Regions from separate parts of the Faecalibacterium sp. Marseille-Q4137 genome, predicted to be linked through region 1. Evidence: riboswitches for the same ligand, from Rfam matches in the RefSeq annotation. Region 1 holds a riboswitch; the other holds the start of a gene.
What was found. A riboswitch is a leader RNA that binds a small molecule or an ion and turns the genes downstream of it on or off. The one in region 1 is predicted to bind cyclic di-GMP.

Region 1 (3,411 bases):
GACTACAAGCTGGCTGTCCGGCAGGAGAACCCCCATTACGGCAACGCCGGTGTGGTGGAGGAGGAACTGGCCGTGTTCGTGCCCCTGCTGGTGCAGGCAGGCGTGACCAGCTTCCATGTGACACTGGCCAACCACTCTGCGCTGGAAAACACCATCCCGCCGGCCAACCACCCCGAGTTCAAGGAGACCGGCTGCTTCCTCAAGTTCTGCGATGAGGTGCGCCGGTATACCAGCGTGCCGCTCTGCGGTGTGGGCGGCCTGAACGACCCCGATTTTGTGGAGCAGCAGCTTGCCAGCGGCCGCATCCAGTGCGCGGCAATGTGCCGCCAGCTGCTGGCCGACCCCAACTGGGTCAACAAACTGCAGAGCGGCAATGCGGCAAAGATCCACCGCTGTGTCCGCTGCAACAAAAAGTGCCTGGGCGGCCTGATCGCCCATCAGGGCACCCGCTGTGTCTATGATGCCCTGAACGCAAAAGAACAGGGCAGCATCTGATATCAAAGAGAATAAAGGAGAATGACCATGAGCTACGCCATCGTTTTCAGCAGCAAGACCGGCAACACCCGCCTGCTGGCCGACACCCTTCGCGCAAGCTTGCCCCAGAATGAGTGCACCTACTTCGGAGCACCGGCTCCGGAAGCACTGGAGGCTGAGACCCTTTACATCGGCTTCTGGACGGACAAGGGCCATGCCGATGACACCCTCACCGCCTTTTTGCAGACCCTGAAGGGGAAGCGGGTCTTTTTGTTCGGTACCGCAGGCTTTGGCGGCAGTGCGGAATATTTCGAGCAGATCCTGGCAGCGGTGCAGAAATCGCTGGATGAGAGCAACACGGTCATTGGAACCTATATGTGCCAGGGCAAGATGCCCATGACTGTGCGCCAGCAGTACGAAAAGATGCTGCAGCAGCCCAACCATGCGCCCAATCTCGAAATGCTGATCGAGAATTTTGACAAGGCGCTGGCTCACCCGGATGCCGCAGACCTCGACCAGCTGCGCAAAAAGGCAGCAGAGGTGCAGGCATAACGGAAGAACTCTTCAAAAAGCAGATTTTTTGAGAAAGCTGCTCCAAAACAATTGACAGGTTCTGTCCGATGTGGTAGGATAGTGTCGAGGAAATGGAAACGGCTCCTCAAGGTGAATTGAATATTCTCGGCAAAACAGTCGAAAGGCTGTGACGCAAAGCTACAGGGCCTGTAAAATGGCAGCCAGCTGCTTCTCAAAGAAATCTTTCTTTGGGCGACCTGCTTAGAATTTCTAGGTGTTGTTTTGCTGAGTGTATTGCAGAACAACACCTTTTTTCGTTCTCAAATTTCTTCCCAAAAGAAGAAAGGCACGCAAAACTGAATATCCTCGGCAAAGCAGTCGAAAGGCTGTGACGCAAAGCTATAGGGCCTGTAAAATGGCAGCCAGTTGCTTCTCATCACCTGAGGGTCTCCACAGCGGAGATTGGGTGTTGAGTGACCTTCATCTGAAGCATCAGGTGTCGATTGCCGAGTATACCAGCAATCGACACCTTTTTTCATGGGGTAACACAAAAGAGGTTCAACACCATGCGTAACGCTTCGATGAAAGTCCTGAAGAATCTGGTCTGCTGCGCCGCATTCATCTGCCTGATGTTTGTTCTGGCAATGCCCGCACACGCAGCTTCCAAGGCCGATGAGCTGCTGCAGCTCGTCAACGCAGAGCGTGCACAGGCTGGTGTGGCTCCTCTGAGCATGGGCAGCAGCGCACTGAATGCTGCCGCACAGGCCCGTGCAAAAGAACTTACCGTCAATTACTCCTACAACCGCCCCAATGGCAGCCGCGAGTTCACCATCCTGCCGGAGTACGGTGTGGACGATGTTTCTGTGGGTGAGAACTACTGGGCAGCTGCTGAGAATGCTTCGGATGTGGTCGCCGCCTGGAATCGCTACGATTTCTTCAAGGAGCGGATGCTGGACAAGGATGCCACCTCCGTTGGCATTGGCTACTACGAGGGCGGCGAGTACGGCAATTACTGGGTGATGATCTTCACCTACGCCCGCGGCACCAGTGAGAACGGTTTCGCACAGGAAGTGCTGGCGCTGGTCAACGCTGAGCGTGCAAAGGAAAATCTGGCACCTCTGGCCATGGGCGATGCCAAGCTGCAGGCCGCCGCCGATGAGCGCGCAAAGGAAGTGGCAAAGGTCGCTTCCCACACCCGCCCCGATGGCACCAACTGCTTCACCGTGCTGAAGGAGTACGGTGTGTCTGATACCGCCACCGGCGAGAATGCCGCCTGGGGCGAGACTACGCCCGAAAAGGTCGTTGCAGACTGGATGGCTTCGGAAGGCCACCGTGTCAATATCATGGACCCCGCCGCCAAGTATATGTGCCTTGGCTACAACTACGATGCCAATTCTCAGTGGGGCCACAACTGGATCCAGATCTTCGCAAAGTAAGCGGATGACTTCCATTGAGCGTTGTACGATGAAATAAAACAGAGCAAAAAGAGATGCACCCCGCTCCCTGAACCTGAATCAGGAAGGCGGGGTGCATCTCTTTTGTTTTTTTATTCTGCTGCCATCTCAGCCACATCCTCGGGGCTGAAATCGCCCAAGGGCAGGATGAGTCGGCCCAGCGTCTCCTGCGGCAGGGCGGCAAGCCGGGCACTCTCGTCCGCAATTTCGGCAGGGCAGAGGACGTGCACGCCGTCCGCACCGGTCTCTACCCGGGCGCGGTGGCCAGTGGCAATGTACTGGATGCCCAGCCGGTCAGCCGCCGCCAGCAGGGCGGGGAAGCGCAGATCGGCCGGGGCAGCGGTCTCCTCGGCCAGCTGGCTGGCCAGTTCGCTGGCATTCAGGGTGATGCACTCGATGCCCAGAGCCTTGGCGGCTTCCTTGGCGGCATCCACAACGGGGTCATCGGTGCACAGACGCACCACAGCGCCCATCACCGCAAAGCCCTGCTGCTGTAAAATGCGGACAGCTGCTTTGCAGCCCGTGCCGCCGCACAGGCCCACCAGCACCTTGTCCTGCTGTTCATAGGTATCGAACCCGCTGCCGGGCAGAAATGTATCGCTCATCGTCCCTGTCTCCCTCCGTGTGCCTGACTTTGTGCCACGGCCAACTGGTCGCAGCGCTCATTTTCCGGGTGGCCTGCATGGCCCTTGACCCAGACATAGGTGATCTTGTGCCGGGCTTCCTGCTCCAATGCCTGTTCCCACAGGTCGGGGTTCAGGGCAGGGGAGCCGTCGGACTTTTTCCAGCCCCGGCGCTTCCAGCCCCTGGCCCAGCCCTTTTCCAGCCCGTTGATGACGTACTGGCTGTCAGAGCACAGCCGCACCTCACAGGGCTCCTTGAGCTGGCGCAGGGCCTCGATAAATGCGGTCAGCTCCATCCGGTTGTTGGTGGTGGAAGCATCGCCGCCGCTGAGCTCCTTTTCATAGAC
Region 2 (3,411 bases), on a different contig from region 1:
ACCAGCTTCGACCGGCCCAACCTCTATTTTGCCACCCGCAGGGCCCTGCCCAGCGAGAAGCCCAAAGTTCTGCTCGACCTTGTGCTCAGGGAGCGGGACAATGCGGGCATCATCTATTGCAGTACCACCCGGCAGGTGGACGAGACCACCCGCCTGCTGCAGAGCCGGGGAATCCGTGCGGCAGCCTACCACGCCAAACTGGATGCGGATACCCGGCGGCAGAATCAGGACGATTTCCTCTATGACCGGGTGCAGATCATGGTGGCGACCAATGCCTTCGGCATGGGCATCGATAAGCCAAACGTCCAGTTCGTCATCCATTATAATATGCCCAAGGATCTGGAGAGCTATTATCAGGAGGCGGGCCGCGCGGGCCGTGACGGGGAGCCAGCCCGCTGCACCCTGCTCTATTCCGGCACCGATGTGCGCACCATCCGGTTCTTCATCGACAAGGAGATGGAGGCTGACAACGGCCTGCCTGCGGATGTCAAGGCCGAAGCGGCACGCAAGGCAGAGGAACGGCTCAAATACATGACCTTCTACTCCACCACGCTGCGCTGCCTGCGGGGGTATCTGCTGAGCTACTTCGGCGAGGCCGCGCCCCAGAAGTGCGAGAACTGTTCCAACTGTCTGCTGGCAGCACAGGCTGCCGAACAGGTGGAGGAGCAGGCGGCACAGGCCCGCCAGCGTGCCGCAGCCAGTGCAAAGCGGCTGGCCTCGGCCTCCCGCCGCCGTGCCGACGAAGATGCCCTCAGCGAAGCGGACGAGAAGCTGCTGGCTGCCCTCTATGCCCTGCGCAAGCGGCTGGCCGCAAAGCAGAAGCTCCCTGCCTATATGGTGTTCAATGATTCCACCCTCCGCCAGATGGCGCTGAAAAAGCCCCTGAGCGTGGAGGAACTGCTCAATATCCCCGGTGTGGGCGAGAAAAAGGCCGCCCGCTATGGGCAGGAGTTCCTGAGTGTCATTGAGGATATGGTAAGTTCAAGGTAACATAAAACAGAAAGGAAAAACCGGAAATGCCGCTCTGGGCTGAAAAGCTCGGGCGGCATTTCTGGTTTCGTCACTCTTTGACGGCCTCACCCTCTCAGTCTCGCTATCGCTCGACAGCTCTCCCGAAGGGAGAGGTGGCATTGCGCAGCAATGACGGAGAGGGCCACCCCCCATCCCAGTCAAACTACACTAAAAAATAGACTATATTTGTAACATATTCCGAACATGACAAAAACACTTGATTTATATGTAGGGGGGGGGGGTATAATAGGATGTGCAAGAGCACCCCCGCAAAACAGAAGAATTGGCAAACCAGCCGGAAGGCTGCGACGCAAAGCTAAAGGGCCCAGACCGGGCAACCAGCTGCACTTCCCAAGAAGTACATCCACAGCGCCACACCAGCCTTTCGGGGCAGGTGCGGCGCTTTTTTACGTTTGCGGTGGGTGCAATACACATTTGGGGTAGACTCTAAAGGAGGAATCACAATGAAACTCAAACGACTTGTCAGCGCCATTCTGGCCGTTGGCATGGCTTTGACAATGCTGCCCACGGCGGCGTTTGCGGCAGATAAACCTACGTATGTGAATCATCTTAGTTTTATTGGTGACCAGCCGGATACCAAAGGGAAAAATGCGGTTAATGGTATGATCATTGTTGATCATGCCTATAATTGGTCATGGTCAGGTAGTGATGCGTCATCATATAAATTAAATTTCACTGCTACTTTTGATCCTAATGAAGTCAATGCTGAAGTGCCAAATACTATCCCATGTGAGGTTCGCAACCAAGCTGGAATAATCAAAGATGGCATCTTTCAGAAATGTGTTTATAACTTTTCAACGATTGAGAATGGACAATTCGAATCGATCGATGCACGTTCATCTGGAATAGTGAAAGGTGGATATATCAAGAATTACACTTCTACTGTATCTGATAACACAGAGTTCGAGAATGGAATTGTCTACGGAAGCTTTGAAATGACAAAGGGAACGCTTACCGGTGGTCTGATTTGCCAGCTTCCGGATAATTTTACATCGACGACATATCAGTATCTGAAAGCACCCGGATGCTCGATTATTCCGGTGATTCCTAACCTTCCGGAGGATGTTGTCTTTAATGAAAGTGTTTATATGGTAGGTAAGAATCAGCCCCATACTTTCAAAGTTATCGCTACTTCCAAGACATTCCGTAATTGGAATTATGACGAAAGCCTTTCTCCTTATATTATTAAAATTGATGATAAGACGCTTCAGGTTACAGTGCCTGATACAGGAAATATCTATATTGAGGCCGCTGTTGATAAGGTTCCGCTTTCGGAGAATACGATTGGTCTTGTTGATGGCAAAATAGTTCCCGTGGATAAAGACGGCGAACTTTACTCTGGTAGCGAACATGATGGGTGGATTTATAATTCTAATACAAACACTTTAACCATTAAAGAGAAGTGTGATGATGGTACTGATAGTATCGTTGATTTAGGAAATACAGAGGTCGATTGGAATATCAAAAATTTCGGCATCATCAATGGGGGTATTTTTATCTCTGAAAATCCGTCTGAGGGCACTCTTAGAAACGAAGAAACCGGCAAGATTGAGGGTGGGAAATTTAATACTTCTGTAAGAAACTTCGGAACTATCGATGACGGTATATTTAATTTCAGCGTAAGCAATTATGGCACAGTAAATAATGGTACATTTACCGATCGCTATTCAAATGCCTCTGTATCCAAAACAAATCCAGATAATACTGTTACTAAAAATTACGGATTTACTAATGGCGGTATTTTTTCACGATATGCAAGCTTCGACAATCAGCCCGACATTAAACTCAGCTGGGTCACTCTGAACAACTGCACCGCCAACGGCATCTCCGGCTTGGTGGGCGTTGTGGGCAACCAGACCCTGAACGTGGAAGCAGATGCAACCTCCTGGACCGGCTGGGAAGTCACTGCCGACCCGAGCTATGAAGAAGCAATCACCAAGCAGGTGGGCAATACCACTGCATTTGACCTGACCTTGAACGGCGACGACGAGTGGAGCGTTACCCTGACCGCACAGGTCAAGGAAGGCTACTACCGGATGAGCCTGACCGATGGCACCGCCACCAATGCCGACGGCACAGAGATCACCTCTGCCAAGGCAGGCGATACCGTCAAGCTGACCGCTGCCGATGCCCCGGAGGGCATGGTGTTCGACCGCTGGGAGATTTCCCCTGCGGATGTGGCTCTGACGCTGGAAGAGGGCGGTTTTGATTCCCATGCCGCCACTGCAAGCTTCAAGATGCCTGCACAGACTTTGAGCATCCGTGCGATGTACCGGATGGCCGACCAGCCCGAGGAACCCAACGTTCTGGGCACCGTTGCCATGGTGGCAACCGCCGGTGTGGGCGCTGCTGTGGTTGGTTATACCGGCTACATGATCG

Region 2: it holds a riboswitch for cyclic di-GMP, as region 1 does, so the genes downstream of both, J3353_RS13385 (hypothetical protein) here and J3353_RS02715 (CAP domain-containing protein) in region 1, are expected to answer to the same signal.

Annotation. Positions count from the first base shown of each region.
Region 1 covers NZ_JAFREK010000004.1:25,825-29,235, reverse strand. Annotated here, with positions in the region: gene bilR (bilirubin reductase) at 1-495, shown strand, start outside; gene bilS (flavodoxin family protein BilS) at 523-1,026, shown strand; cyclic di-GMP riboswitch class I at 1,145-1,220, shown strand; cyclic di-GMP riboswitch class I at 1,346-1,421, shown strand; gene J3353_RS02715 (CAP domain-containing protein) at 1,554-2,423, shown strand; gene J3353_RS02710 (hypothetical protein) at 2,534-3,046, opposite strand; gene rnhA (ribonuclease HI) at 3,043-3,411, opposite strand, start outside.
Region 2 covers NZ_JAFREK010000042.1:3,944-7,354, reverse strand. Annotated here, with positions in the region: gene J3353_RS13390 (ATP-dependent DNA helicase RecQ) at 1-990, shown strand, start outside; cyclic di-GMP riboswitch class I at 1,287-1,361, shown strand; gene J3353_RS13385 (hypothetical protein) at 1,476-3,411, shown strand, end outside.